4 regions of the Streptomyces blastmyceticus genome follow, and region 4 is predicted to be linked to each of the others. Evidence: riboswitches for the same ligand, from Rfam matches in the RefSeq annotation. Region 4 holds a riboswitch; each other region holds the start of a gene.
What was found. Region 4 has a riboswitch for cobalamin ahead of nicT (Nickel transporter NicT). Riboswitches for the same ligand answer to the same signal wherever they lie in the genome.
Positions count from the first base shown of each region.

Region 1: linked by a shared signal. The riboswitch ahead of ABD269_RS09565 (cobalamin biosynthesis protein) and the one ahead of nicT (Nickel transporter NicT) in region 4 are both predicted to bind cobalamin.
Region 2: linked by a shared signal. The riboswitch ahead of ABD269_RS29785 (ribonucleoside-diphosphate reductase subunit alpha) and the one ahead of nicT (Nickel transporter NicT) in region 4 are both predicted to bind cobalamin.
Region 3: linked by a shared signal. The riboswitch ahead of nicT (Nickel transporter NicT) and the one ahead of nicT (Nickel transporter NicT) in region 4 are both predicted to bind cobalamin.

Region 1 covers NZ_BAAABW010000011.1:22,462-30,125, reverse strand. The annotation lists gene ABD269_RS09585 (alpha/beta hydrolase) at 1-252, opposite strand, end outside; gene ABD269_RS09580 (class II aldolase/adducin family protein) at 515-1,204, opposite strand; gene ABD269_RS09575 (inorganic phosphate transporter) at 1,318-2,556, shown strand; gene ABD269_RS09570 (hypothetical protein) at 2,569-2,784, shown strand; cobalamin riboswitch at 2,945-3,072, shown strand; gene ABD269_RS09565 (cobalamin biosynthesis protein) at 3,195-4,181, shown strand; gene ABD269_RS09560 (cobyric acid synthase) at 4,190-5,719, shown strand; gene ABD269_RS09555 (putative cobaltochelatase) at 5,775-7,664, shown strand, end outside.
Region 2 covers NZ_BAAABW010000031.1:15,035-22,698, reverse strand. The annotation lists gene ABD269_RS29795 (DUF3311 domain-containing protein) at 1-43, shown strand, start outside; gene mctP (monocarboxylate uptake permease MctP) at 40-1,665, shown strand; adenosylcobalamin-variant (AdoCbl-variant) riboswitch at 2,053-2,151, shown strand; gene ABD269_RS29785 (ribonucleoside-diphosphate reductase subunit alpha) at 2,322-4,700, shown strand; gene ABD269_RS29780 (ribonucleotide-diphosphate reductase subunit beta) at 4,700-5,716, shown strand; gene ABD269_RS29775 (YciI family protein) at 5,841-6,263, shown strand; partial or broken gene ABD269_RS29770 (RNA polymerase sigma factor) at 6,382-7,664, shown strand, end outside.
Region 3 covers NZ_BAAABW010000026.1:425,279-432,942, forward strand. The annotation lists gene ABD269_RS24330 (TIGR04282 family arsenosugar biosynthesis glycosyltransferase) at 1-514, shown strand, start outside; gene ABD269_RS24335 (methyltransferase domain-containing protein) at 511-1,176, shown strand; gene ABD269_RS24340 (YidB family protein) at 1,269-1,661, opposite strand; gene ABD269_RS24345 (NAD-dependent epimerase/dehydratase family protein) at 1,764-2,813, opposite strand; gene nicT (Nickel transporter NicT) at 2,896-4,032, opposite strand; cobalamin riboswitch at 4,065-4,285, opposite strand; gene ABD269_RS24355 (APC family permease) at 4,452-6,008, shown strand; gene ABD269_RS24360 (YIP1 family protein) at 6,083-6,688, shown strand; gene ABD269_RS24365 (cytochrome P450 family protein) at 6,844-7,664, opposite strand, start outside.
Region 4 covers NZ_BAAABW010000017.1:169,715-177,378, reverse strand. The annotation lists gene ABD269_RS16845 (VOC family protein) at 1-285, shown strand, start outside; gene ABD269_RS16840 (winged helix-turn-helix domain-containing protein) at 346-771, shown strand; gene ABD269_RS16835 (cation diffusion facilitator family transporter) at 922-1,971, shown strand; gene ABD269_RS16830 (ArsR/SmtB family transcription factor) at 1,995-2,360, opposite strand; cobalamin riboswitch at 2,441-2,633, shown strand; gene nicT (Nickel transporter NicT) at 2,667-3,800, shown strand; partial or broken gene ABD269_RS35380 (IS5/IS1182 family transposase) at 3,862-3,957, shown strand; gene ABD269_RS16820 (helix-turn-helix domain-containing protein) at 4,208-5,197, shown strand; gene ABD269_RS16815 (FG-GAP repeat domain-containing protein) at 5,845-7,185, shown strand; gene ABD269_RS16810 (transglycosylase family protein) at 7,329-7,664, shown strand, end outside.

The sequences.
Region 1 (7,664 bases), on a different contig from region 4:
GGGGCCGACGACGGCGTGCAGGCCGGGCGCGGTCATCCCGTACGTACCGGGGCGCTGCGACTCGACGCTGCGGGTCAGGGTGACGGTGTCGTTGCCGACGGCGTGGACGGTGAGCTCCGGCACGTCCGGCAGCGGGCGGCCGGGCGGGGGCTTGAGCGCAGCGTCGGCGGCGTACCGTCCGGCCGCTATGGCGGCCGCTCCGGCACCGAGTACGGTCGTGGCGGCCAAGGCGGCCGCTCTCGCCGGGTGCACGTCTTCAGTGTGAGCGCGTGGTGAGGCTCTGGCCAGTGGGGACGAGGTGGGGGGCGCGCTCCCGGGTGCGGGTCCATTGCCGCCTGCGGCGGGAGCGGCCTGCGGCCGCGTCCTCAAACGCCGGACGGGCTGGATATCCAGCCCGTCCGGCGTTTGAGGACAAGCGGCGCAGCCGCTTCGGGGGTCTGGGGGTCTCCCCCAGTTTCGGGAAGGGGCGGGGTAGGGGAACAAACCCGCCGGGCCGCACCCGAACGCGGGTCGGTTACCCGCGCGGCTGGCCGTACCCGCTGAGTTTTCGCGTCGCCTCGGCGAGCTGGTCAAGAGTCAGCAGCGCCGGGCTGCCGCCGGGCACCGACGCCGACGTCAGCCACACGCGGCACATCCACTCCAGCTGAGCCGTCCGGTCGTACGCCTGGTCGAGGCTCGCCCCGTACACGACCGTGCCGTGGTTCCGCAGGAGGCATCCCGTGCGCCCCTCCAGGGCCCGCAGCATGTTGTGGGCGAGCTCGTCCGTGCCGTAAAGCGCGTAGTCGGCGACCCTTACCGGGCCACCGAGCGCCCCCGCCATGTAGTGGACCAGCGGCAGCTCGTCGACCAGGCCCGCGACGGCCGTCGCGTGGACGGCGTGGGTGTGCACGACGGCCGCCGCGTCGGTGGAGCGGTAGACGGCCAGGTGCATGGGGAGCTCGCTGGTGGGGGTCAACTCGCCGAGGACCTGGCGCCCGTCGAGGTCGACGCCGACCGCGTCCTCCGGTCCCAGCCGGTCGTACGGGACCCCGCTGGGAGTGACAAGAACGACATCTCCGACTCGCGCGGAGACATTGCCGGAGGTGCCCACCACCAGCTCGTCCGCGGTGGTGCGGCGGGCGGTGGAGACGACCTCGGCCCAGGCCCGCCCGACATCCCCGCCCATGTCGCCCTTGTCGTCGTGTGCTGTGTTCGATATCCGCATAGCCCTCTGCCTCCGGTTGGCGTCACCACTCGGTCCGACCCAGTTCACCTTCCGTTCACCCAGGGTCTTTACGGTCACCGCTGTACTGACCATCGAGCTGATTGCCTGGGTGAATGGAACACATCACGCTTCTCATCGGGATCGTGATCGTCACGGCCTTGGTGTTCGACTTTACGAACGGCTTCCACGACACGGCCAACGCCATGGCCACCACCATCTCCACCGGGGCGCTCAAGCCCAAGGTCGCGGTGGCGATGTCGGCGGTTCTCAATCTCGTCGGCGCGTTCCTGTCCGTCGAGGTCGCCAAGACCATCTCCGGGGGCATCATCGACGAGAGTGCCGGCATCAGACCCGAAGTGATCTTCGCGGGCCTGATCGGCGCGATCGTCTGGAACCTGCTGACGTGGCTGGCCGGACTGCCCTCCAGTTCCTCGCACGCCCTCTTCGGCGGCCTGATCGGCGCGACCATCGTGTCCGTCGGTTTCAACGCGGTGAACGCCGACAAGGTCGTCATGAAGGTCCTCATCCCGGCGGTCGCGGCGCCCGTCGTGGCCGGCATCGCCGCCATGGTCGCGACCCGGCTCACCTACCGGCTCGCCAAGGGCCGCGACGAGAAGGAGACCGCCAAGGGCTACCGCGCCGGGCAGATCGCCTCGGCCGCCCTGGTCTCCCTCGCCCACGGCACCAACGACGCCCAGAAGACGATGGGTGTCATCACCCTCGCGCTGGTCACCGGCGGTGTCGTCGCCCCGCACTCCGACCCGCCGCTGTGGGTCATCGTCTCCGCGGGCCTGGCCATCGCGCTCGGTACGTACCTGGGCGGCTGGCGCATCATCCGCACGCTCGGCAAGGGCCTCACCGACATCCAGCCGCCGCAGGGCTTCGCCGCCCAGACCGGCGCCGCGACCGTGATCCTCGCCTCCTCGCACATCGGCTTCGCCCTCTCCACCACCCAGGTCTGCTCCGGCTCGATCATGGGTTCCGGCCTCGGCCGCAAGGGCGGCGTCGTCCGCTGGTCGACCGCGGGCCGGATGGCCATCGCCTGGTGCCTGACGCTGCCGGCCGCGGGCCTCGTCGCCGGTGGCGCCGCGTTCCTCGCCGACCAGGGCGACTGGGGCGTCACCACCGTCGCCGTCCTCGGCCTGCTGGTGTCCGGCGCGATCTACGCCGCCTCCCGCCGCAAGCCCGTCACCCACGACAGCCTGGACGAGGTCCCGGACGCCGAGCCGGCGGGCGTGGTCACCGCCGCGCTCCAGGCCGTCGCCCCGCCGCCGGCCGGTCCCGTGGCCGCCGCCCCGGTGGTCGCCGTCTCCTCCGAAGCCGGGCGCACCCCCGCCGCCGCGGCGAGCTAAGGAATCCACACCATGCAGATCGACTGGGCAGCTCTTGGGCAGGTCTTCGGCGTCAGCCTCGTGGTGACCGTCGGATTGGTCGGCGTCTTCACTCTGGGGATCGTCGGCACGTCCTCCGCCTCCGCGGCGGGGACGCGGCCGGGTTCGCTCGCCCGCACCGGCGCGTACGCGTGCTTCGCGCTGTGCGCGGCCGCGGTGGGGTACGGCATCTACTTGATCGTCGCGTAGGTCGCGGCTGCGCCGCTTGTCCTCAAACGCCGGGTGGGCCGGATATCCAGCCCGCCCGGCGTTTTGGGTGCGCCCCCGAGGAACGAAGGCCAGCTCAGGACGGAAGTTGACGCCCGTTCACACCCCATGGTGGACTTCCGGGGCCAAACGGCGACAGCAGAGGAAGCCGGTGCGAGTCCGGCGCGGTCCCGCCACTGTCACCGGGGAGCGTCTCCCCCACCGGAGAGCCACGGCCCGCGCACGCGGGCGGGAAGGCCGGGGCGACGTCGATCCGGGAGCCAGGAGACTCTGGTCGCCGGTCACGTCGAACCAGGGCGCGGACCCTGAGTGAGGACACATCGCCATGCCCGGCTGCCGTCGACCATCCCGAACCCTCGTCCTCAGGTATCGCACGACGGCGGTCTGAGCCGATGCGCGCCGATCACCTCGGTTTCGCGTGCGGTGCCGCCCTCGGCTTCCTCGGCGACCTCGCCCTCGGCGACCCCCGCCGCGGCCACCCCGTGGCCGCCTTCGGCCGTGCCGCGCAGGCGGTGGAGCAGCGGCTGTGGCGCGACCACCGCGGCTACGGCGCCCTGCACACGCTGCTGTGCGCGGGCGGCACCGCGGCCGCCGCCGGAGCGCTGGCCCGTACCGTACGCCGTTCCCGCACCGCCGGCGTCGCCCTGACCGCCGCCACCACCTGGGCCGTGCTGGGCGGCACCTCGCTGGGCCGCGAGGCGCGGGCCATCGGGGGCGCGCTCGCCGCCGGTGACATCGAGGTCGCCCGGGAGCGGCTGCCGCACCTGTGCGGGCGCGACCCGCAGGCGCTGGACGGCGCGCAGATGGCGCGCGCGGTCGTGGAGTCCGTCGCCGAGAACACCTCCGACGCCGTCGTGGGCGCCCTCGTCTGGGGGGCGCTGGGCGGGGTGCCGGGGCTGGCCGGGTTCCGTGCCGTCAACACCCTGGACGCGATGGTCGGCCACAAGTCGCCGCGCTACCGGCGCTTCGGCTGGGCCTCGGCCCGGCTCGACGACGTCGTCGGCTGGCCCGGCGCGCGGCTGACCGCCGCCCTCACCGTCCTCGCCGGTCCCGACCCGCGGGGCGCCTGGCGGGTGGCCCGGCGCGACGCGTCCCGGCACCCGAGCCCCAACGCGGGCCCGGTGGAGGCCGCGTTCGCCGGGGCGCTCGGCGTGCGCCTCGGCGGCACGCTCGCGTACAAGGGCCGCGTCGAGCACCGCCCCGTCCTGGGCGCGGAGAACCGCCCCGTGGAGACCGCCGACATCGAGCGCGCCGTGCGGCTCTCCCGACGCGTGTCGCTGCTGGCGCTGGGCGTCGCGATCGGGGTGCGGGCCGCCGTCTCCCGGGGCCGTGCGGCGGGCAGCCTTTCCCCAGATCGCCTTACGAGGAGGAACCGGTGACAGCGGAGATGAGCGGGCCCCCGGGCCCGCTGGGCGGGGGCCTGCTCGTGGCCGGGACGACCTCGGACGCGGGCAAGAGCGTGGTGACCGCCGGGATCTGCCGGTGGCTGGTCCGCAAGGGCGTCAAGGTCGCGCCGTTCAAGGCGCAGAACATGTCGCTCAACTCCTTCGTGACCCGCGAGGGCGCGGAGATAGGCCGCGCCCAGGCCATGCAGGCGGCCGCCGCCCGGGTCGAGCCGTCGGCCCTGATGAACCCCGTGCTGCTCAAGCCCGGCAGCGACCGCAGCAGTCAGGTGGTGCTGATGGGCAAGCCGGTGGGCGAGCTCAGCGCCCGCGGCTACCATTCGGGGCGGCAGGAGCAGTTGCTGGGGACGGTCACCGACTGCCTGGCCGAGCTGCGCCGCACCCACGACGCGGTGATCTGCGAGGGCGCGGGCAGCCCCGCCGAGATCAATCTGCGGCGCACCGACATCGTCAACATGGGCATAGCCCGGGCCGCGCGGCTGCCGGTCGTCGTGGTCGGCGACATCGACCGGGGCGGGGTGTTCGCGTCGTTCTTCGGTACGACGGCGCTGCTGTCCCGTGAGGACCAGGCCCACATAGCGGGCTATCTGGTCAACAAGTTCCGGGGCGACGTGACGCTGCTGGAGCCCGGTCTGAAGATGCTGCGGGACCTGACCGGGCGGCCCACCGTCGGCGTGCTGCCGTTCGCCCACGGCCTCGGCATCGACGAGGAGGACGGCCTGCGGGTGTCGATGCGCGGGGCCGTGCGGGAGTCGGTGGTGGCCCCGCCGCACGGCGCGGACGTGCTGCGCGTCGCGGTGTGCGCGGTGCCGCTGATGTCGAACTTCACCGACGTCGACGCGCTCGCCGCCGAACCGGGCGTCGTCGTGCGCTTCGTGGACCGCCCGGAGGAGCTGATCGACGCCGACCTGGTCGTCGTGCCGGGCACCCGCGGCACCGTACGGGCGCTCGCCTGGCTGCGCGAGCGCGGGCTGGCGGACGCGATCGCGCGGCGCGCGGCGGAGGGCCGGCCGGTGCTGGGCGTCTGCGGCGGCTTCCAGGTGCTGGGCGAGCGCATCGAGGACGAGGTCGAGTCGAAGGCGGGCACGGTCGAGGGCCTCGGCCTGCTGCCCGTACGGGTGCGGTTCGCCCGGGAGAAGACGCTGGCCAGACCGGTCGGCGAGGCGCTGGGCGAGCGGGTGGAGGGCTACGAGATCCACCACGGCGTCGCCGAAGTGCTGGGCGGCGACGAGCCGTTCCTGGACGGCTGCCGCTCGGGCGCGGTGTGGGGCACGCACTGGCACGGCTCGCTGGAGAGCGACGGCTTCCGGCGGGCGTTCCTGCGCCGCGTCGCCGAGGCCGCGGGCCGGGCGTTCGTACCGGCGCCGGACACGTCGTTCGCGGCGCTGCGCGAGGAGCAGCTGGACCGCCTGGGCGATCTCATCGAGGAGCACGCGGACACGGACGCGCTCCTGCGGCTGATCGAGGACGGCGTGCCGGCCGGCGCGCCCTTCATCCCGCCGGGCGCGCCGTGAACGCCCCCGCCGCGCGGACCAGTCAGAGCAATTCCCTCGAAGGGGGTACCCGTTGATGGCCTCGGCCACCTATCCGTTCACCGCGGTCGTCGGGATGGACGACATGCGCCTGGGCCTGCTGCTCAACGCGATCTCCCCGTCGATCGGCGGAGTGCTCGTACGGGGCGAGAAGGGCACCGCGAAGAGCACGATGGTGCGCGGCGTCGCCGCGCTCATGCCCGCTGTCGACGTCGTCGGCGGCTGCCGCTTCTCCTGCGCTCCGGACGCCCCGGACCCGGCGTGCCCCGATGGCCCCCACGAGTCGGGGGCGGGCGACACCCGGCCCGCCCGGATGGTCGAACTCCCCGTCGGCGCCTCCGAGGACCGGCTCGTCGGCGCGCTCGACATCGAGCGGGCCCTGTCCGAGGGCGTGAAGGCCTTCGAGCCGGGCCTGCTCGCGGACGCGCACCGCGGAGTGCTCTACGTCGACGAGGTCAATCTCCTCCACGACCACTTGGTGGACCTGCTGCTCGACGCGGCGGCGATGGGCGCCTCGTACGTCGAGCGCGAAGGCGTATCCGTACGCCACTCCGCCCGCTTCCTCCTCGTCGGCACCATGAACCCCGAAGAGGGCGAGCTGCGCCCGCAGTTGCTCGACCGGTTCGGGCTGACCGTCGAGGTCGCGGCCTCGCGGGAGACCGAGGAGCGGGTCGAGGTCGTGCGGCGCCGGCTCGCGTACGACGAGGACCCGGCCGCCTTCGCCGCCAAGTGGTCCGCCGAGGAGGAGACGCTGCGCGAGCGGATCGCCGCCGCGCGGGCGCTGCTGCCGGACGTGCGGCTGGGCGACGGCGCGCTGCGCCGGATCGCCGCGGTGTGCGCCGGTTTCGAGGTGGACGGCATGCGCGCGGACATCGTGACCGCGCGGACGGCCACCGCGCTGGCCGCCTGGGCGGGGCGTACGGACGTGACCGCCGAGGACGTGCGGCAGGCGGCCCTGCTGTCGCTGCCGCACCGGCGACGGCGGGCCCCCTTCGACGCGCCCGGCCTGGACGAGGACAAACTCGACGAGATCCTGCGGCAGTTCGAGGACGACGAGCCGGAGCCCGAGCCCGACCCGGAGCCGGAGGGTCCGCAGGACGGCCCGGGCGACGACGGCCCCGGTGGCGGCGAGCCGCCGCAGGGCGCGGACGGGCCCGGCGCCCCGGACGTCCCGGCGCAGCGCGAGTCGCAGGAGAACACCCCGGCGCAGCAGGAGAGTTCGGCGCCCGAGGCACAAGGCGGGCAGGGCGGGCAGGAGCGCCCGTCCGAGGGCGGGGACGCCCCGGCGGTCGCCGCCGCCGACCCGTTCCGTACGCGCAAGCTCGACGTCCCGGGCCTCGGCGAGGGCGCGGACGGGCGGCGCTCGCGGGCCCGTACCGCGCACGGCCGCACGACGGGGGCGCGGCGCCCCCGGGGCGCGCTGTCGAAGCTGCACCTGGCGGCGACCGTGCAGGCGGCGGCGCCGCACCAGCGGGCGCGCGGGCGCAGCGGGCCGGGGCTGGTCGTGCGCCGTGACGACCTGCGGGAGGCGGTGCGCGAGGGGCGCGAGGGCAATCTCGTGCTGTTCGTCGTGGACGCGTCCGGTTCGATGGCGGCGCGCAAGCGGATGGGGGCGGTCAAGGGCGCGGTGCTGTCGCTGCTGCTCGACGCGTACCAGCGGCGCGACAAGATCGGGATGATCACCTTCCGGGGTGCGGGCGCGGAGGTGGCGCTGCCGCCGACGTCGTCGGTGGACGTGGGCGCGGCGCGGCTGGAGCGGCTGCCGACCGGAGGCCGTACGCCGCTCGCGGCGGGCCTGCTCCAGGCGCACGAGGTGCTGCGGGTGGAGCGGTTGCGCGACCCGTCGCGGCGGCCGCTGCTGGTCGTGGTGACCGACGGGCGGGCGACCGGCGGCCCCGAGCCCCTCGCGCGGGCGGCGCGGGCCGCG
Region 2 (7,664 bases), on a different contig from region 4:
CCACGAGCGGACCCGTAGGACGGAAGCGGGTGGGCACGCATGAAGGACGGCGTGAACGGCGTGGCGCTCGCCGTGTTCATCTTCTTCTTCCTGGTCGTCACGGTCATGGGATTCGTCGCGTCGCGCTGGCGGCGGGCGGAGAACGCGGACAACCTCGACGAGTGGGGACTGGGCGGCCGTTCGTTCGGCACCTGGATCACGTGGTTCCTGCTGGGCGGCGACCTCTATACCGCGTATACCTTCGTCGCCGTGCCGGCGGCCATCTACGCGGGCGGCGCGGCGGGATTCTTCGCGGTGCCGTACACGATCCTCTGTTATCCGCTGGTGTTCACCTTCCTGCCCCGCCTGTGGTCGGTGGCGCACAAGCACGGCTATGTGACGTCCTCGGACTTCGTCCGCGGGCGGTTCGGCTCGAAGGGGCTCTCACTGGCCCTGGCGCTGACCGGACTTCTCGCGACCATGCCGTACATCGCGCTCCAGCTCGTCGGCATCCAGGCCGTACTGGACGTGCTGGGGGTCGGTGGCGGGTCCAACTGGTTCATGAAGGACCTGCCGCTGCTCATCGCGTTCGGCGTGCTCGCGGCCTATACGTATTCGGCCGGACTGCGGGCCCCCGCGCTGATCGCCTTCGTCAAGGACGCGCTGATCTACATCGTGATCATCGTGGCCATCATCTACATCCCCATCAAGCTCGGGGGTTTCGAGCACATCTTCGCGAAGGCGGGTGATGCCTTCGCCGAGAAGAATCCGGCGACGGGCAAACCGCGCGGCTCCCTGGTGAGCGGCCCGGACGCGCAATGGGCGTACGCGACGCTCGCGCTCGGCTCGGCGATGGCGCTGTTCCTCTATCCGCATTCGGTGACCGCGGTCCTCTCCAGCAAGAGCCGCAATGTCATCCGCCGCAACACCACGATCCTGCCGCTCTACTCCCTGATGCTGGGCCTGCTGGCCATGCTCGGCTTCATGGCGATCGCCGCGGGCGTCAAGGTGAAGAACGGTCAGCTGGCCATTCCGCAGCTCTTCGCGGACATGTTCCCGGACTGGTTCACGGGCGTGGCCTTCGCCGCGATCGGCATCGGCGCGCTGGTGCCGGCGGCCATCATGTCGATCGCCGCGGCGAATCTCTTCACGCGGAACATCTACAAGGACTTCATCAAGCCGGACGCCTCCCCCGAGCACGAGGCCAAGGTCTCCAAGCTCGCCTCGCTGCTGGTGAAGGTCGGCGCCCTGATCTTCGTCCTGACGATGGACAAGACGGTCGCGATCAATTTCCAGCTGCTCGGTGGCATCTGGATCCTGCAGACCGTGCCGGCGCTCGTCGGCGGGCTCTTCACCCGGTGGTTCCACCGCTGGGGGCTGCTCGCGGGCTGGGCGGTGGGCATGGCGTACGGGACATGGCGGGCGTATGACACGCCGAGTGCCACACAGGATCATTTCGGGAATACCAACCTGATTCCGTTCATCGGGGAGAAGGGGTATATCGGGCTCACGGCGTTCATCCTGAACGTGCTTGTCGCTGTCGTGCTCACGGTGGTGTTCAAGGCGGTGGGCGTGCGGGATGGTGTGGACGAGACGAAGCCGTCGGATTACACGGCGGATGCGGGCGACGAGGGGGTCCAGGCGGAGCTGCCGCCGGCTACCGCGGGGGCGCCGGGCGGGCACTGACGCCTGCGGCGGGCTTTTTCCCCAGCCCCGCCCCTTCCCGAAACTGGGGCTCGTGCCCCAGACCCCCGGCTGCGGGTCCGTTGCCGCCTCCGGCGGGAGCTCCCTGCGGGAGCGTCCTCAAACGCCGGACGGGCTGGATTGCGCACCCCGGGAACCTTCACGCTTGACCCCTAGATGCCCCTCAGAGCACCCCCAGGCGGGCTGCCGAGCAGCCCGCCACCCACCGGATCACCCAGGGCCGTCGCGCGCCGGACAGGCGCGTGACGGCCCTTCGTCATGCCCCTTGCCGCCAGGCCCTGTTAGCACATTCAGACCCATCCGATTACCGCGCGACACAAGATGTGGTGGTGCGTGCGACGGCCAGCACTAGATGTATGCTCGTCCTCGCTGTCGTCGCAGGGGAATCCGGTGGAAATCCGGAACTGTCCCGCAACGGTGCATGTATGCCGTAATGACGCATGCAGGAGTCCGAGTACCTGCCGACAGCACGCCCACCGCCGCGCCGCCCCGGCCGGCACCGGGCGTTTTGTATTCGTCCGGGCCTCGCGGGTTGGGCCGATGGACGCTACGAGCATGCCCTGGTGCAAAGAGGCATGCCCGTACGCGCCCGTCGCGCGCCACCCGCCCGGCCCCTTGCCGAGCGAGGGAGAGCCTCAGTGACCATCGCGCCCGCCGATCCGGTCTCAGCGTCCGTGGAAGCGACCGGCGGCCCCGGGACCGCGCTGCTGCGCACCCTGACAGACCTCACCGCCGATCTGCCCGCCACCGACCCCGGAAAGGTCGCCGCCGCCGCGCTGCGGGGCCGCCACCCGGGCTCGGACGAGGCCGAACTGCGGTCCCTGGCCACCGAGGCCGCCGCCGGTCTGATCGCCGAGGAGCCCGAGTACTCCAAGCTCGCCGCCCGGCTGCTCACCCTCGCCATCGCCGAAGAGGCCGCCGGACAGGGCGCGCTCTCCTTCTCCGCGTCCGTCGCGACCGGGCACCGCGAGGGCCTGATCACGGACGACACGGCCGCCTTCGTCACGACCCACGCCGAGCGGCTGGACGCGCTCGTCGACGCGGCGCTCCTCGACGGCGCGGACGACCGCTTCGGCTACTTCGGCCTGCGCACCCTGCACAGCCGCTACCTGCTGCGCCACCCGATCACCCGGCAGGTCATCGAGACCCCGCAGCACTTCCTGCTGCGCGTGGCCTGCGGCCTGGCCGAGAACCACACGGAGCAGGCGCTGGAGGACGTCGCCGAGCTGTACCGGCTGACGAGCACCCTGTCGTACCTGCCCTCCTCCCCCACGCTCTTCAACTCCGGCACCCGCCACCCGCAGATGTCGTCCTGCTACCTGCTGGACTCGCCGCTGGACGAGCTGGACTCGATCTACGACCGCTACCACCAGGTGGCGCGTCTGTCGAAGCACGCCGGCGGCATCGGCCTGTCCTACAGCCGCATCCGCTCGCGCGGCTCGCTGATCCGGGGCACCAACGGGCACTCCAACGGCATCGTGCCGTTCCTGCGCACGCTCGACGCCTCCGTCGCGGCGGTCAACCAGGGCGGCCGGCGCAAGGGCGCGGCCTGTGTCTACCTGGAGACCTGGCACGCGGACATCGAGGAGTTCCTGGAGCTCCGCGACAACACCGGTGAGGAGGCCCGCCGCACGCACAACCTCAACACCGCGCACTGGATCCCGGACGAGTTCATGCGCCGCGTGGAGGCGGACGCCGACTGGTCGCTGTTCTCCCCGGCGGACACCCCCGACCTGGTCGACCTCTACGGCGACGAGTTCGACGCCGCGTACCGCGCCTACGAGGCCGCGGGCAAGGCCGTCAAGCAGATCCCCGCGCGGGTGCTGTACTCCCGGATGATGCGCACCCTCGCGCAGACCGGCAACGGCTGGATGACCTTCAAGGACGCGTCCAACCGCACCGCGAACCAGACCGCCGAGCCCGGCAAGGTCGTCCACTCCTCGAACCTCTGCACCGAGATCCTCGAGGTCACCGACGACGGCGAGACGGCCGTCTGCAACCTCGGCTCGGTCAACCTGGCCCAGCACCTGGGCACCGACGGCGAGATGGACTGGGAGAAGCTCGACCGTACGGTCCGTACGGCCGTGACCTTCCTCGACCGCGTCGTGGACATCAACTTCTACCCGACCGAGCAGGCCGGGAACTCCAACAGCCGCTGGCGCCCGGTGGGCCTGGGCCTGATGGGCCTCCAGGACGTCTTCTTCCGGCTGCGGCTGCCCTTCGACTCCCCCGAGGCGAAGGAGCTGTCCACCCGGATCTCCGAGCGGATCATGCTCGCGGCGTACGAGGCGTCCGCCGACCTCGCCGAGCGGCACGGCCCGCACCCGGCCTGGTCCGCGACCCGCACCGCCCGCGGCGTGCTGCACCCGGACCACTACCCGAACGCCGAGCAGCGCTGGGCCGGCCGCTGGGACGCGCTGCGCGCCCGCATCGCCCGGGTCGGCATGCGCAACTCGCTGCTGCTGGCGATCGCGCCGACGGCGACCATCGCGTCCATCGCGGGCGTGTACGAGTGCATCGAGCCGCAGGTCTCCAACCTCTTCAAGCGCGAGACCCTCAGCGGTGAGTTCCTCCAGGTCAACACCTACCTGGTGGAGGACCTGAAGAAGCTCGGCGTCTGGGACCGCACCACGCGTGACGCGATGACCGACGCCAACGGCTCGATCCAGGACATGCAGTGGATCCCCAAGGAGGTGCGCGACCTCTACCGCACGGCGTGGGAGATCCCGCAGCGCTTCCTGATCGACATGGCCGCGGCCCGTACGCCGTACCTGGACCAGAGCCAGTCGCTGAACCTCTTCATGGCGTCGCCCACCATCGGCAAGCTCAGCTCGATGTACGCGTACGCCTGGAAGCAGGGCATCAAGACGACGTACTACCTGCGCTCGCGCCCGGCCACCCGGATCGCGCGCTCCGCCGGTGCCGCCGCCACCGTCCCCGTGCAGCAGGCCGTGCCCGACGCCGACGCCGTCGCCTGCTCCCTTGAGAACCCCGAGTCCTGCGAGGCCTGCCAGTAATGTCGACCGCTGAACAGAAGAACCTGCTGGACCCGGGTTTCGAGCTCACGCTGCGCCCGATGCGGTACCCGGACTTCTACGACCGCTACCGCGACGCGATCAAGAACACCTGGACTGTCGAGGAGGTCGACCTCCACTCGGACGTCGCCGACCTGGCGAAGCTGTCCCCGGGCGAGCAGCACATGATCGGCCGCCTGGTCGCGTTCTTCGCGACCGGTGACTCGATCGTGGCGAACAACCTCGTGCTGACGCTGTACAAGCACATCAACTCCCCCGAGGCGCGGCTGTACCTGTCGCGGCAGCTCTTCGAGGAGGCCGTGCACGTCCAGTTCTATCTGACGCTGCTGGACACCTACCTCCCCGACCCGGACGACCGCGCCGCCGCCTTCGACGCGGTGGAGAACATCCCGTCGATCCGCGAGAAGGCCCAGTTCTGCTTCAAGTGGATCAACGAGGTCGAGAAGCTGGAGCGGCTGGAGACGAAGGCCGACCGCCGTCGCTTCCTGCTCAACCTGATCTGCTTCGCGGCGTGCATCGAGGGGCTGTTCTTCTACGGCGCCTTCGCGTACGTCTACTGGTTCCGCTCCCGCGGCCTGCTGCACGGCCTGGCCACCGGCACCAACTGGGTGTTCCGTGACGAGACCATGCACATGAACTTCGCGTTCGAGGTCGTGGACACGGTCCGCCAGGAGGAGCCCGACCTCTTCGACGACGAGCTCCAGCAGCAGGTCACCGACATGCTGAAGGAGGCCGTCGAGGCCGAGCTGCAGTTCGGCCGCGACCTGTGCGGCGAGGGCCTGCCGGGCATGAACACCGAGTCCATGCGCGAGTACCTCCAGTGCGTGGCCGACCAGCGCCTCCAGCGCCTCGGCTTCGCGCCGATCTACGGCTCGGAGAACCCGTTCTCCTTCATGGAGCTGCAGAACGTCCAGGAGCTGACCAACTTCTTCGAGCGCCGCGCGTCCGCGTACCAGGTGGCGGTCGAGGGCTCGGTCTCCTTCGACGACGAGTTCTGAAAAATCTTCGTGCGGCGTGTCGATCCGCGCGTCCGCTGTTCGACGTATAGGTGAAGGGCCGGGAACGGCCGGGCGGAAACCTCCGCCCGGCGTCCCGCCCGCACCCGCGAACAGGAGACGCGCGATGGCACGCTTCATGATGATCGTCAAGGCGACCGAGGAGTCCGAGGCCGGCGTACTGCCGTCCAAGGAGCTGGTCACCGAGATGGCGCAGTACAACGAGCAGCTGGTCAAGGCCGGTGCGCTGCTCGCGGCCGACGGCCTGCAGACCTCCGCCAAGGGCGCACGGGTCACGTTCTCCGGCGGGCGGCCGGTCGTCACCGACGGGCCCTTCGCGGAGACGAAGGAGCTGATCGCCGGCTTCTGGATCATCCAGGTGAAGGACCGCGACGAGGCCCTCGAATGGGCGCGGCGCGTGCCGTTCCAGGACGGCGAGATCGAGGTCCGGCAGGTCTTCGAGCCCACCGACTTCCCTGAGTGCGTCCTCTCCCCCGAGGACGCGGCGCGCGAGGCGGCCATGCGGGAGTCGCTGCGCGAGCAGCGCTAGTCCGCTGCCGGGCTTGCGGCGGAACGTCCTCAAGCGCCGCGCAGCGGTGGTGCGGACGACGACCATCCGCAGAACGACCACAGGATCCGCCGGACACGGCACCCGCTTCGTACGATGGGTGACCGTGACGACCTCCGACACCCACCGCGCGATCGAGGCGGTGTGGCGTGTCGAGTCGGCACGGCTGATCGCCGGGCTGACGCGGATCGTGCGTGACCTCGGCATCGCCGAGGAGCTCGCGCAGGACGCGCTGGTCATCGCCCTGGAGAAGTGGCCCGAGTCGGGCGTCCCGGACAATCCGGGCGCCTGGCTCATGGCCACGGCCAGGCACCGGGCGGTCGATCTGATCCGCCGCAACGAGACCTACGCGCGCAAGCTCGCCCTGCTCGGCCACGACCTGGAGACGGAGTGGCCGGCTCCGGAGCCGGCCGTCATCGAGGACGATCTGCTGCGGCTGGTGTTCGTCGCCTGCCACCCGGTGCTGTCCACGGAAGCGCGGGTCGCGCTCACGCTCCGGCTGCTCGGCGGGCTCACCACCGGTGAGATCGCCCGCGCCTTCCTTGTCACCGAGCCGACCGTCGCTGGGGGCACCTCCCATGCCGAAGGTTTGGGGGAGGATCGTGCGGGCGAAGCGGAGCCTGGCCAAGGCGGAGGTCCCCTTCGAGGTCCCGGGCGCCGATGAGCTCTCCGCCCGGCTCTCCTCCGTGCTGGAGGTCATCTACCTCGTCTTCAACGAGGGGTACGCGGCGACCGCGGGCGACGACTGGGGGCACCTCCCATGCCGAAGGTTTGGGGGAGCGGCCGGCGCTGCGACGAGGCGATGCGGCTGGGCCGGGTGCTGGCCGGGCTGATGCCGAAGGAGCCCGAGGTCCACGGGCTGGTCGCGCTGATGGAGCTCCAGGCGTCGCGGTCGGCCGCCCGTACGGGACCCTCCGGCGAGCCCGTCCTGCTCCTGGATCAGGACCGCGGCCGCTGGGACCACCTCCTGATCCGGCACGGCCTCGCGGCCCTGGCCCGCGCGGAGGAACTGGGCGGCGCGCACGGTCCGTACGCCCTCCAGGCCGCGATCGCCGCGTGCCACGCGCGGGCGCGCACGGCACAGGCCACGGACTGGCCGCGCATCGCCGCCCTCTACGCGACCCTCGCCGAGCGCTTTCCGTCACCGGTGGTGGAGCTCAACCGCGCGGTCGCGGTGACCATGGCCCACGGTCCCGCCGCCGGCCTGGAACTCGTCGACGCCCTCGCCTCCGAACCCGCGCTCAAGGGCTACCACCTGCTGCCGAGCGTGCGCGGCGACCTGCTGTCACGCCTCGGCCGGTTCGCCGAGGCGCGCCGGGAGTTCGAGCGCGCGGCGTCCCTCACCCGCAACGAGCGCGAGCGCGCGCTGCTCCTGGAGCGCGC
Region 3 (7,664 bases), on a different contig from region 4:
CCTGCGGGCCGTGCTCGCCATGCCCGCGCGGCGGCGGGTGCTCGTCCTCGACGGGCGGCCCGGGGACTGGCTGCCCCCCGGCTTCGAGGTGGTGCCGCAGTGCGCGGGCGGGCTCGACGAGCGGCTCGCGGCCGCCTTCGCCGGGTGCGCGGGGCCCGCGCTGCTCATCGGCATGGACACCCCGCAGGTCACCGCCGCGCTGCTGGCCCCCGCGCTGGCGGACGGCGCGTGGCACGGGTGCGACGCGTGGTTCGGCCCGGCCGCCGACGGCGGTTTCTGGGCGCTCGGCCTGGCCGAGCCCCGGCCCGAGCTGTTGCGCGGCGTCCCCATGTCCACCGCCCGCACCGGGGCCGTCCAGCGCCGCCGCCTCACGGACGCCGGGCTCGTCGTGCGCGACCTGCCCGAACTCCGCGACGTGGACACCGCCGACGACGCGGCCCGGGTCGCGGCCGCGGCACCGCACGGACTCTTCGCGGCGACCGTCGCGGCGGGGGACCGGGAGCACGCCCGGTGACCACCAGCGAACTGACCCGGCGCCGGGCCACCGGCGCCTGGAGCGCCGACCCCTACGCCGACGCCGTGCACCTCGGGCGCGGGCCCCTCTTCCTGCGCCGCGCGGACGGCTGGCTGCTGCCTCTCGAGGTGGAGCGCTGGTGCGGCCACGCGGACCCCGCCGACAGGACCGTGCTGGACCGCTGCGAGGGCAAGGTCATCGACATCGGCTGCGGCCCCGGCCGCCTCGTCGCCGCCCTGGCGGCGCTCGGCCGCCCGGCCCTGGGCGTCGACCTGAGCCCGGCGGCCGTAGCCCGCACCCGCCGCACGGGGGGCGCGGCGCTCTGCCGGTCCGTCTTCAACCCGCTGCCGGGCGAGGGGCGTTGGGGAACGGCGCTGCTCGTCGACGGCAACATCGGGATCGGCGGCGACCCCCGCACCCTCCTCGCCCGGGTCGCCGCCATCACCGCGCCGCGCGGGCTCCTCCTCGTCGAGGCCGCGGCGGCGGACGTCGACGAGCGGGTGCAGGTGCGGGTGGACGACGGCCGGGGCCGGCTCGGGCCCGCGTTCCCCTGGGCGCGCGTGGGAGTGACCGCGCTGCTGCGGCACGCGGGCGCGGTGGGGTGGCGGATGGTGGACCGCTGGGAGTCGGGCGACCGGCACTTCGCGGCGCTGCGGCTCTGACACGGCCGCCCCGGCCCCCGGCGCGACTGCGCCGGGGGCCGGGGCGGATCCGCACATCGGATGCGGCCGGGAGAGAGCGCCCCCCGTCCGGATCAGCCGCCCTGGTGCTGGGCGATCACTTCTTCCAGCGAGCCTTCGGGAATCTCTCCCGTGGGCGTCAGTTTGTCGACCGCCTGCGGGATCACCTGCGCCAGCTGGTCCGCCGCTTCCTCCGGCGTGATGCCCGCCTTCTGGGCGACGTGGTCGAGCGCCTGGTACGGCAGCGCCTGCGCCACCTCCGGCCCGCTGACCGGTTCGTTGGCCCCGGTGCTCACCCAGGACCGGGTCTTCGGACCGAGGCCGCCCTCCCCGAGCTGCTGCAACAGGCCGGAGAGCGACTCCCCTCCCCCGCTGCCGAGCGCGCCGAGCAGCGAGCCCAGCAGAGAGCCTCCCTTGCCGCCGCCGAGCAGTCCGCCGAGCAGGGTTCCCAGGTCGTTGTCCGCCATGTCTGCCGCCTTTCCTGGAAGCGCACCGATATGCCATCCATCTATCCCGGGAGGGCACCTCCGGCGCGGGCGGGCGGGATGTTCACCCGTACGCAGCCACGGTCAGACGCGCTGGGGCGCCCGCGCGAACTCCGTCATTCCCTCCGGGAAGCCCACCTCCGCGCGCCAGCCCAGCTCTTCGCGCAGGCGCCGCGACGAGGCGGTGATGTGCCGGACGTCGCCGAGGCGGTACTCCCCCGTGACGACGGGCTCCGGCCCGCCGTACGCGGCGGCCAGGGTGGTGGCCATGTCGCCGATGGTGCGGGGGGTGTCGCTGCCGCAGTTGTACGCGCGCAAGGTGCCCGCGGGGCGGTCGGCGAGGTGTTCCAGGGCGAGGGCGTTGGCGGCGGCCACGTCCCGTACGTGCACGAAGTCCCGGCGCTGGCGGCCGTCCTCGAAGACGCGGGGTGCCTCGCCGCGGGCGAGCGAGGAGCGGAAGAAGGAGGCGACGCCCGCGTACGGGGTGTCGCGGGGCATCCCCGGCCCGTAGACGTTGTGGTAGCGCAGCGAGAGGGCCGTGCCGCCGGTGGCGCGGGCCCAGGCGGCGGCCAGGTGTTCCTGGGCGAGCTTGGTCGTCGCGTAGACGTTGCGGGGATCGACGGGCGCGTCCTCCTCGACGAGGCCCGGCGTCAGTTCCCGGTCGCAGCGCGGGCAGTGCGGTTCGTAGCGCCCGGCGTCGAGGTCGGCGGCTGCCCGGGGGCCGGGGCGCACCGGGCCGTGCCGGGGGCATTCGTAGCGGCCCTCGCCGTAGACGACCATGGAGCCGGCGAGGACCAGGCGGCGTACGCCCGCGGCGGCCATCTCGGCGAGGAGGACGGCCGTGCCGAGGTCGTTGCAGCCCACATAGGCGGGCGCGTCGGCGAAGTCCTTGCCGAGGCCGACCATCGCGGCCTGGTGGCAGACGGCGTCGACGCCGCGCAGGGCCCCGGCCACGGCCGTGCGGTCGCGGAGGTCGGCGTCGGTCCACTCGACCCCGGCGGGCCGGGGCGGAGCCTCGGGATGGGCCGCGGGCAGCAGCGCGTCGAGGACGACGGGCCGGTGCCCGCGGGCGGTGAGTGCGGTGACGATGTGCGAGCCGATGAAGCCCGCGCCTCCGGTGACGAGTACGCGCATGGACCCGACGTTAGGGGCGCGGGCGGCGGCGCGCCCGCACCGGCGCCGCCCTGTCACCGGTCCGTAAGAACCGCGGCGCCCGTCAGGCCGCCTCGCCCGGGGCGTCGGCCGCGCGCGCCGCCCACCGCTGTTCGACCTTGCCGAAGCGCCAGTAGGCGAGCGCGATCGCCCAGACCACCACGAACAGGCCGACGATGACGAAGCCGACGTTGTCGAGGTTCAGGCCCGAGATCCAGCCGGTGACCGCGTCGTTCATGTCGAGCTTCTCGTGCAGCACGGTGACCAGCTCGATGGTGCCGATGAGGAAGGCCACGGCGATCGAGAGACCGGTGATGGTGAGGTTGTAGTAGACCTTGCGGACGGGATTGGAGAACGCCCACTGATAGGCGAAGTTCATGAAGGTGCCGTCGAGGGTGTCGAAGAGGCTCATGCCGGCGGCGAACAGCAGAGGCAGGCACAGGATCGCGTACCAGGGCAGCCCGGCGGCCGCGCCGCTGCCCGCCATCACCATCAGGGTGACCTCGGTGGCGGTGTCGAAGCCGAGGCCGAAGAGGAAGCCCAGCGGGTACATCTGGCCGGGGCGGGTGATGGAGCGGGTGAAGCGGCCGAGGATGCGGTTCATGAAGCCGCGCGAGTCCAGGTGCTGCTCCAGCTCGGCCTCGTCGTAGCGGCCCTCGCGCATCGCGCGGAAGATGCGCATGATGCCCGCGAGGGCGATGAGGTTGAGGGCGGCGATGAGGTAGAGGAAGCCGCCGGAGACGGTCGTGCCGACGACGCCGAGGGTCTGGTGGGTGGTGGACTGCTCGTCCATCAGCTTCCCGGCGAGCTGGGTGCCGCCCGCCACCAGCGCCGCCATCAGGACGACCACGCTGGAGTGGCCGAGCGCGAACCAGAAGCCGACGGAGACCGGGCGCTTGCCGTCGGCCATCAGCTTGCGGGTGGTGTTGTCGATCGCGGCGATGTGGTCGGCGTCGAAGGCGTGCCGCATGCCGAGGGTGTAGGCGGTGACGCCGAGCCCGACGCCGTAGACCTTGGAGTCCACGGTGTAGTGGTCGGGGACGACGAGCAGGTAGAGCACGCCGAAGGCGACGACGTGCAGGGCGGCTATGACGGCCAGCAGGCCGGCGGTGCGCACGGTGTCCTGGCGGCGCCAGCGGAAGGCGGACGGCTTGCCTTCGGGTATGGCGGTGGATCCGGGTATGTCGGTGGGCAGAGTCATCTGCGGGTCACGCTCCAGCACCTCGTGGAATGTCCTCGTGAGATGCCGTGGCCGGTCTCCTGGCTTACGGGTTCGCTCGCGCCCGTCCCCGCCTTCCCGGCAGCCGGCTGCGGCCAGTGGCTCCGCGCACCCATGGGGGTGGTGCGCGAAATGGGACGGTAACTCCCCGATCACAGTGGCGAGGGCCGCTCCGGCCTGGGACCACAAGGGTCCGTCACCGGTCTTCCCGAACACCACGGCCGGGCCACCTTACGCTCCGACCGGCGCTCATGGCGAGCAAGTGGCAGTTGACACAGCTGTGCGGGAAGCCCGGCGGGGCGCGCCGCGGACATCCGTACGCAGTGCTGGACGCGCCCCGCGGGCCGGTGCTACCAGTGCAGTTGACGGCTCACCCCATCCGGCAGAGAGAGGGCACGCCCATGGCGGACACCGGGCAGGAACCGGAGCAACGGGTCGGATTCGTACGCCGGATCGGGCTGTTCCAGGCCACCACCATCAACATGAGCCAGATGTGCGGTATCGGACCCTTCGTCACCATCCCCTTGATGGTGACGGCGTTCGGCGGGCCGCAGGCGGTGATCGGCTTCGTCGCGGGCGCGCTGCTCGCGCTCGCCGACGGGCTGATCTGGGCGGAGCTGGGCGCCTCGCTGCCCGGGGCGGGCGGCAGTTATGTGTATCTGCGGCAGGCGTTCCAGTACCGCAGCGGGAAGCTGATGCCGTTCCTCTTCGTGTGGACGGCGATGCTGTTCATCCCGCTGGGCATGTCGACCGGGATCATCGGCTTCGTGCAGTACCTCGGCTATCTGTGGCCGGGCATGGGGCAGACGGCCGGTGACCTCGTCGGGCTGGCGGTCATCGTCCTCATCGTCGCGGCGCTGTGGCGGCGGGTCGAGAACATCGCGAAGCTCACCGTGGTGCTGTGGGCGGTGATGATCGCCTCGGTCGTCCTCGTGATCCTCGCGGCGTTCACCCACTTCAGCCCCGACCGGGCCTTCACCTATCCCGCCCACGCCTTCGCGCTGACGACCAATCACTTCTGGATCGGCTTCGCGGCGGGCCTGACCATCGGCATCTACGACTACCTCGGCTACAACACCGCGGCCTATATGGGCGCCGAGATCAAGAACCCCGGGCGGACGATGCCGCGCGCGATCATCTACTCCATCCTCGGCATCATGGCGATCTATCTGCTGCTCCAGATCGGCACACTGGGGGTCGTCGACTGGAAGCAGATGCTCGACGAGAACTCGACGGCGCACTCCTCCGTCGCCTCCGCGGTCCTGGAGGCGGCCTGGGGCAAGGGCGCGGCCCGCACGGTCACGGTGCTGATCCTCGTCACGGCGGTCGCCTCCGTCCTCACCGGTCTCCTCGGCGGCTCCCGCGTGCCCTGCGACGCCGCGCGGGACAAGGTCTTCTTCCGCTCCTTCGGCACCCTGCACCCCCGCCACCACTTCCCGGTGCTGGGGCTGGTGTCGATGGGGGTCATCACCGCCGTCGGCTTCCTGATCGGCCGTCATACGGATCTGACCACGCTGATCCAGCTGCTGACCACCGTGATGGTGATCGTGCAGGCGCTGGCCCAGGTGGCGGCGGTGTCGGTGCTGCGCCGCCGGCAGCCGGGGCTGCGGCGCCCGTACCGGATGTGGCTCTATCCGCTGCCGAGCCTGGTGGCGCTGGTGGGCTGGCTGGTGATCTACGGCTACGCGGACAAGAACTCCCCCGGCAGGCACCCCATCGAATGGTCGCTCGCCTGGGTCGCCGCGGGCGGTGTGGCGTTCGTGCTCTGGGCGCGCCACGAGAAGGTGTGGCCGTTCGGTCCGCGCGAGATCTCGGAGGAGTACCTGCACGCCCCGGACCCCGACGCCGGTGCCGACCCCGACGGCTCCGCGGGCCCGGACGCGGGCCCCGACCCGGACGCGGGACCGGGCGTGGGCCCGGGCGCCGACACCGATCCCAGGGCGCCCGCACCGGTCTGACGTGGCCTCACGCGCGGGATCCCGGGCGGCCCGGCCACCGGTGGCCGGGCCGCCCGGTGATAGAAATTGCATCCATGCCCGTGACCCCCTCGCCCTCCGCACCCGCTTCCTCCGCACCGCGCGCCCCGGCCGCGGCACCGCGCAGACTGCTCTGGCACCGCCTCATATTCGGGCTGTGGCTCCGGCCGGTCGAGGTGCTCGACGAGGCCCGGGACCGCAGCGTCTGGGGCGCGGCGGCGTTCCTGTGCCTGCTCTCCGGTGTGCTGGGGACGCTGGGGAGGGACGACTTCCGGGCGCAGTGGCGCGTCAGCCCCTCGCTCGCGCTGCAGGCGATGGCCATCGCCGACGGCGTCCTGCTGCTCGCCAGTCTGCTGCTCGGTGCCGCCACGCACGCGATAGCCCGCAGGCTCGGCGGCAACGGCAAGTTCGGCCCGACGGTCACCCTGTTCGTGGTGATCTTCTGGGCGACGGATCTGCCGCGGCTGGCCCTCGACGCCTGGCTGCCCGGCAGCTCGTACGCCGTGCGGGCGGCGGCCTGGATCACCGCGGGCTTCGGCTACGCGTTCTCCGCGCTGCTGATCCGGGGCCAGCATCATCTGCCGACACACAAGGCGGTGGCGGCGGTGAGCATCCAGATGCTGGCGGCGACCGCGCTGCTGAAGTTCCCGACCGGCGGCTGAAGTCCTCGCCCGGCCCCTGTCGTCACGCCCGGAGGAGAACCGGGGTGGAAGTCGACGGCCCGCCCGGTGCGACGGGGGATGCACACCGGGCGGGCTCACGCACAGTTCTACCTCATCAAGGATGGGTTATGCACCAAAAACCTGTTCGGCTTTTTCTATGACCACCGCACGGGGAGCGAAATCAGGCCACGCGCCCGCACCGAGGGCCGCCACTTCAGCTCCTCGCGCGGCACGTCGAGCTCCAGCCCCGGGAATCGCTCCAGCAGCGCTGCCAGCGCCGTTTCCATCTCCATCCTGGCCAGCGGCGCTCCCAAGCAGTAGTGGATGCCGTGCCCCAGCCCCAGGTGGCCGGAACGATCACGGTTCGGATCCAGCCGTTCCGGATCGGTGAAGTGACGAGGATCACGATTGGCCGAGGCGATGGAGAGCAGCACGGTCTCGCCCGCGGGCACGGTGACACCGCCGATCTCGACGTCCTCCAGCGGAAACCGCCGGATCGCCAGGGGTGTGGGGCCGTCCCACCGGTTGAACTCCTCCACCGCCGCGCCGAGTCCGGCCGGATCCTTGCGCAAGGATCGCATCAAGGCCGGGTGGTCCAGCAGGGCGAGGACGGAGTTGGCGATGAGGTGGACGGAGTTCTCGTAGCCGGCGAAGAGGATGAGGAAGGCCAGTGAGGTCAGCTCGTCCTCGGAGAGCCGGTCGCCGCCCTCGCCGTCGCGGGCCGCGATCAGATCGGAGAGCAGGTCGTCCGCGGGGTCGGCGCGCTTGCTCGCGATGAGCCCGGTGAAGAAGCGCATCATGTGCCCGACGGCTTCCTTCATCAGGTGCGGCCGCTCGGGGTCCGGGGTGATGAGGGCGTCGGTCCAGGCCCGGAAGTCGCGCCGGTCCGCCTGCGGCACGCCCAGCAGGTCGCAGATGACGGTGATGGGCAGCGGCCCGGCGTAGGCGGCGAGGAGGTCGGCGCGCCCGTCGGCCT
Region 4 (7,664 bases):
GGCATGAAGGAAGTCCCCAAGCCACCCGTCCTCGCCACCCGTGGCGGGTGCTGGTTCACCGCCGCCGACGGGCGCGTCCAGCTGCACCTGGGCATCGAGGAGCCGTTCCGCCCCTCGGCCAAGGCCCACCCCGGGCTCCGCGTCACCGGCATCGACGCCTTCGCCGCCTGGCTCGCCTCCCACGGCGCCCAGGTCGTCTGGGACGACAACCTCCCCGGATACCGCCGCTTCTACAGCCAGGACCCGGTCGGCAACCGCCTGGAATTCCTGGAGCCCAAACCCTGACGACCCGCCCCGGCCCCTCTCTCTCCTTCCCCTGTTCCGCCCAGCACGCCAGGAGCAGCCATGTACCTGAGCTACCCCCGACTCCAGCGCCTCCACAGCGGCTGCCCGTCCGCCGCCCCGGCGGACACGCGTCCCTCCGGTGGCCCGGCACCCCGTTCCCCACGGCTCACCACGCCCCTCCCCGTCCAATCCGGAGCCCTCGTCATCGACCGGCTGCAACGGACGGCCGTCATCGGCGGACGACAGCTCGACCTGACGTACGTCGAGTTCGAACTCCTCGCCCACCTGGCCTCCCGCCCCCGTCAAGTGCACACCCGCCACCAGCTCATCAGCGCCGTATGGGGCCGGCCACCCGTCGGCGACGCCCGCACCATCGACGTCCACATCGCCCGCCTCCGCCGCAAATTCGGACCGGAACACCGCGCCGCCCTCACCACCGTGCGCAACGTCGGCTACACATACGACCCATCAAGAGCGGCACCCTGAGCACACCTGCCCAGAGGCGACCGACCTGAGCTTTCTCCCGGGCCCTCGTTGCACAGATGCCCGGCCTCAGCAGGTGCGACGACATCGCACCTGGTCAGCAGGAGTACGACGGTTGTAGCCGCAATCGAATTGGTATGCCACGGTGGGCACATGGCAGGCACCCGCACTCACTCGCACGGCCCTGGCCACACACATGACCAGGGCCGTACCGGCAGGTGGGCACGAATACGGCACCAGCTCGCCCACCTGATGACCCCGCACAGCCATGAGGCCATGGACAAGGTCGACGCCGCGATGGAGACCTCACGCGAGGGCATGCGCGCCCTTTGGCTCTCGCTCGGTGTCCTGGGTTCGACCGCAGTGGTCCAAGCAGTGATCGTCGCGCTGTCGGGGTCGGTGGCGCTGCTCGGCGACACGATCCACAACGGCGCCGACGCCCTGACCGCCGTGCCACTGGGCACCGCTTTCGTCCTCGGGCGCCGCGCGGCGAACCGCCGCTACACCTACGGCTACGGTCGTGCCGAGGACCTCGCAGGCGTCGCCATCGTGCTCACCATCGCCGCTTCATCCGCGCTGGCCGCCTACGAAGCTGTCGACCGGCTGTTGAACCCCCGGGACATCACGAATCTGTGGGCCGTGGCCGGGGCAGCCGTGGCCGGGTTCATCGGCAACGAGTGGGTGGCCCGGTACCGCATCCGTACCGGCCGCAGGATCGGCTCGGCCGCTTTGGTGGCCGACGGGCTGCACGCCCGCACCGACGGTTTCACCTCCCTCGCCGTCCTTCTCGGCGCAGGCGGCGCCGCCCTCGGCTGGCGCCTGGCCGACCCGGTGATCGGCCTGCTCATCACAGCCGCCATCCTCATGGTGCTGCGGAACGCCGCCCGCGAGGTCTACCGACGACTCATGGACTCCGTCGATCCTCAACTCGTCGACACGGCCGAGCAGACACTGCACACCGTGGACGGTGTCCGCGGCGTCGGTCAGGTCCGTATGCGCTGGATCGGCCATGCCCTGCGCGCCGAGGCCGACATCATCGTCGACTCGCACCTGACCGTCGTCCAGGCCCACGCCCTCGCTGTCGCCGCCGAGCACGCCCTCATCCACACAGTCCCCCGTCTCACCGCCGCGACCGTGCACATCGACCACACCAGCGACGGCGCCGACCCCCATGCCGCCCTCGCCCACCACCTGGTGGCCTGATCATCCAGTCCCCGCCTGAGGATTCAGACCATCGGTCCGGCGGCGGGAAGGCTGTCGAGGAGGGCGGCGATCTCCGGGTCGCGGAGGCTGTAGCGGACGACGCGACCGTCCTTTTCGGCCAGGACGGTGCCGGAGGCGCGCAGCAGGCGCAGGGCCTGGGACACGGCGGTGTCCCTGATGCCGGTGGCGAGGGCAAGGTCGGACACAGCGATGGGGCCGGCCCGGTGCAGGGCGAGCAGAAGGGACAGGCGCCCGGGGTCCGAGAGCAAGCCGAATCGTTCCGCCCAGGCACGTACCTGCGTGTGGTCACCGATGCCCGCAATGGCGTCACAGACCGTGTGCTCGTCGATCGCGCTTCGGCGCGTACGCCCCTCGGGGATCAGATGCATGATCCCATCCTTACCCGTTGCTGTGTAAAAAATCGATACCTGCATACCTTTGCAGGCTTGCAGCCGATGCTTCTCGGCCAATACGGTGTTCCCGCCGTGGTGTTCGGGAAGACCGGTGTGAGACCGGAGCGGCCCTCGCCACTGTGATCGGGAAGCTGACGCACCACTCACCCCCGCGCGAGCGGGAAAGCCACGGGGCACCCCGCCCTGGAAGGCCGGTGCATCGGCGTTCGACCCGTCAGCCAGGAGACCGGCCACGGCACCGCACGATGACCATCCACGAGGTGCTGGAGAGGCGGCCGCGAAATGTCCCTGCCCCAAAACGCTCCCCCACCGTCCGTCGCCGATGCAGTGGCCGTCCCGGCCACTCCGGTGATCCGCTGGGAACGCAAGGACTGGATACGCACCGGCGGGCTGCTGGCGGTGATAGCCGCCCTCCACGTCGTCGCCTTCGGGATCCTGGTGACGATGGTCGCCCCGCACCACTACACCGTCGGCAATCAGGTCTTCGGCCTCGGCCTGGGCGTGACCGCCTACACCCTCGGCATGCGGCACGCGTTCGACGCCGACCACATCGCCGCCATCGACAACACCACCCGCAAGCTGATGGCCGACGGCAAACGCCCTATATCGGTGGGCTTCTGGTTCGCCCTCGGCCACTCCACCATCGTCGTCGTCCTCGCCGGCCTCATCTCTGCCGGAGCCAAGGTCGTGGGCACACTCACCAACGACAACTCCAGTGCCCATCAGACCCTCGGCGTGGTCAGCACTTCGGTTTCCGGCGGCTTCCTCTACCTCATCGCCGCGCTCAATCTGGCCTCCCTGGCCGGCATCCATCGCGTCTTCAAGGCCATGCGCGCCGGACAGTTCGACGAGTCCGAACTGGAAAAACACCTCGACAACCGCGGGTTCCTCAACCGCGTCCTCGGCCGCCTCACCAAATCCATCAGCCGACCCGGCCAGATGTACCCGGTCGGTCTGCTGTTCGGCATCGGCTTCGACACCGCCACCGAGGTCACCCTGATGGTGATGGCCGGATCCGGCGCCGCCGCCGGGCTGCCCTGGTACGCGATCCTGTGCCTGCCGCTGCTGTTCGCCGCCGGCATGAGCCTCTTCGACACCCTCGACGGCACCTTCATGAACTTCGCCTACCACTGGGCGTTCTCCAACCCCGTCCGCAAGGTCTACTACAACCTCACCATCACCGGTCTCTCGATCGCCGTGGCCTTCCTCATCGGCACCATCGAGCTCGTCGGGGTCCTGCACGACCAGCTCGCGCTGAACGACCCGGTCACCGACTGGATCTCGGGCATCGACCTCAACAACGTCGGCTTCATCATCGTCGGACTCTTCATCGCGGTATGGGCCTGCGCCCTGGGCTACTGGCGCCTGGCCAAGGTCGAGCACCGGTGGAAGCACCGCCCGCCGACATCGAGTTGAACCAAGGCACCGACCGGTGCCAGAGGCCCCGATGGTCCGGGGGCAGTCAATGTCTTCCTCGGGAGTCCGGGCCATGGCGACGCGGTACGACCAGAGGGCGTACGTCTTCCAGGGCACGGTCACCCTTGCTGCGATTCGGCTATCGCTGCAAGGGTGACTCGCCCGCCCGCCCGACGCCGAGTGCGGCCGGGTCGCCCACGTTCAACGCGTACAACGGGGCCAACAGGTTGTCGGCGAAGCTGCGGTGCCCGCGCAACGCCAGCGCCCGCTGGACGGGCGCCCACATGGCTGAACGGTACCGGACGGCAGAGTTCCGGGGACTGCACCGAGAATTGCTGTCTGCCCCCTCGGCGCCTGATCCGGGGAGCGGCGGGGACAGTGCCGAGACCATGAGAGGGAGAAAACGGATGCTGATAGAGAACGAGTTCCGGACCGACCGTCTGCCTCCCGAGATCCGGTTCGATTCCTGGTGCGAGCGCGTCGGCCGAACCCACGCGCCGCTGGACCTGCACAGCGAAGACGCTGCGGACTACCAGGCGTATCAGCGGGTGCTGGAGCTCGGGGCGCTCCACGTCTGGCCCACGACCCACCAGAGCCTTCGCTTCAGAAGGACCCCCAAGCTCATACGCCGGTCCGACCCCGAGCAGTACCACATCGGGATTCCCCTTTCCGGGACCAACCGGGTCTCCTGGTCCGACCAGAAGGCCGTGTACGGCGCCTATGAGATACAGATCTTCGACAGCTCACGAGCTGTCGAAGTCTTCTCCGCCAACGGCCCGGATCTGTTCTCGGGGATCGGGATCGAAATCCCCAAGTCGCTGCTGCACCTGCCGCAGGACAAGATGGACCGGTTGTTCGCCCGAGGACTGTCCGGCCGGGAAGGGCTGGGCGCCCTGCTCGTACAGTTCCTCACTCAGCTGACGACGGACAGCAGTCCTTACCGGCCGTCCGACGGCCCGCGTCTGGGGACGGTCGTGATCGACCTGCTGTCCGCACTGTTCGCTCACGTTCTGGATGCCGATCGGTCCCTTCCGCCGGAAACACGAAGCCGGACTCTCGTGCTGCGCATCCGGTCCCACATCCAGCGGAACCTTCACGACCCGCGATTGACCCCCGGTGGGATCGCCGCCGTGCACAACATCTCCACCAGCTATCTGCACCGCCTCTTCCAGGCCGAGCACGAGACGGTCGCGGCCTTCATCCGCCACCAGCGCCTGGAACGCGCCTGCCGCGACCTGGCCGACCCCGCGATGAGCTCCGCCACCATCCACGCGATCGCCGCTCGCTGGGGCTTCACCCGCGCCGGCGATTTCACGCGCGCCTTCCGCACCGCCTACGGCATGCCGCCCAGGGACTACCGGCTCCAAGCCCTCTGCGGTCCTGAGCCAACAGTGTGAACTGATTGCCAATAACTGTGGGCTCTGTGCGAACGACTTCCGGCAGTGTGTCCGACATGGTGGGTAACAGCCGGCACGGAGGAGGCGCAGGGGAACCGGGAGGCCCCGTGCGTCGTGTGATCCTGCCGCGGCACGACGAACATTCACAGCACCAGGGGGATTTCCTTGCAGGCCCGACGCACCGCCATGCCGTTCGCCACCACCACCGTGCTCGGGCTCGGCGTCCTTTCCGGCACAGCACACGCTGACAGCCACCGGCCCTTGTTCCCGACGGTGACGACGCCGACCCCGGCGGCGGGCCCTGTCACCGCCGGGGAGGGCGGCACCGTGGTTCCCTCCGCCTGAACCGCGGTCGGCGCTCCGGCCGCCGCGACGGCTTCCGGATTATCTGACGCGCCGCCAATGCGGGGATGTTCCCGGCCGGTCCGGCACCGGGGAACGCGCGTCGCACCTTTCTCCGCCGGGGACTTCTGGATCCCTCCGGTCCTCCTCCGGGCCTGCGTGCCCCCTCCCCGGTTCACCCTGCCGCATCGCGCCGTACCCGGCTTCCGCGCGGCGTCGATCCTCTGCTGCGGCCTGTGCTCCGCACTCTTCCCACCTGCCTCAGCCCTTGCCCTTTTCCGTTTCCGTTTTCAAGGAGATCCCGCATGTCCGTATTCGTACGACGGCCCGCCGTCCGCTCGGCTCTGCTGGCCTCGGTGCTCGGCGCCGTCGTCCTGAGCGTCACCGTCCCTTCCCAGGCCGCGCCCGCCCCGCGGGCGGCGACGGTGAAGGCCGCCGCCGCAGCCACCTCGACGGTCGGCGGTGAGATAGGCCGCACCGAGATGATCCAGCGGGTGCAGTACTGGATCGACAAGGGCGTCCCCTACAGCCAGTCCGGTTACTACCCGGACCTCCAGGGGCGCAGTTACCGCACCGACTGCTCCGGACTGGTGTCCATGGCCTGGCACCTGCCCACCAGCGCGACCACCTGGACGCTTCCCCAGTACTCCACTCGGCTCGGCAGTCTGGACGACCTCCAGCCCGGCGACGCGCTGAACAACATCGACAGCCACGTCGTGCTCTTCACCGGCTGGACGGACTCGAGCCACACGACGGCCAACATCATGGAGCACGCCAGACCGGGCACCAACGCCCGCAAGGCCACCTACTCCCGCAGCTACATCAACAACGGCGGTTTCAAGCCCTACCGCTACAACCGCGTCCTCGAAACGCCGGCGACCGTGCCCGACAAGGGCATGACGAACGTCACCGCGGTCGGCGACCTGAACGGCGACGGGATCACCGACGTCATCGCGGTGGAGACGGCGACGGGCGACCTCTACCGCTACTCGGGACCGAACTACACCGGCGGTTCCGCCCGGGTGAAGATCGGCTACGGCTGGGACTCGATCAGCAGCATCGTCGGCGTCGGTGACCTGACCGGTGACGGCGTGCCCGACATCATCGCCGTGGACGCCGAGAGCGGCGATCTGTACCGCTACTCGGGCCCGAACTACAACGGCGCCACCAAGGTCAAAATCGGCAGCAGCTGGGACTCGATGTCCAACGTCACCGCGGTCGGCGACCTGACGGGTGACGGAGTGCCGGACATCATCGCGGTCGAGACGAAGACGGGCGACCTCTACCGCTACTCGGGCCCGAACTACAACGGCGGTTCGAGGGTCAAGATCGGCAGCGGCTGGAACGTCTACTCCACCATCGTCGGCGTCGGCGACCTGACCGGCGACGGCGTGGCCGACATCATCGCCGTCGACAACGAGACCGGTGACCTGTACCGCTACTCGGGCCCGAACTACAACGGCGGCACCAAGGTGAAGATCGGTACCAGCTGGGGCTCCATGATCAATATGGCGGGGGTCGGCGACCTGAACGGTGACAAGATCCCGGACCTGATCGCCGTGGAGCAGTCGACCCAGAAGCTGTACCGCTACTCCGGTCCCGGATTCGCCGGCGGCTCCCGAGTGCAGATCGGCACCAACTGGTAACAGGCGTAACGCCTTTCGCCTCACCATTCCGTCCGGCGGCGGACGAGTCGTCCGCCGCCGGACGGCGCGCAGCGCGTCTTCCTGTCCCGGCCTTCCCATCCCGCGCCTTCTTTTCCCCACCTGAGACAGAACCGAGGTTCACCTTGTCCGCACAGTCGCCCGCCTCCGTACCGCCGCGGCACCGATCCCTTCGTACGTCCCTGCGGGCCGCCCTGGCGGCCGTCCCGGCCGCCGCGCTCGGCGTCTCCTTGCTCGCCGCGCCGCCGGCCTTCGCCGCCTCCGTCGCCACCTGGGACAAGGTCGCGCACTGCGAGTCCACCGACGACTGGAGCATCAACACCGGGAACGGCTACTACGGTGGTCTGCAGATCTGGAAGCCGACCTGGGACGCCTTCGGCGGCACGCAGTACGCCGCCTACCCCCACCAGGCGACCAAGGAGCAGCAGATACGGATCGCGGAGAAGATCCTGGCCACGCAG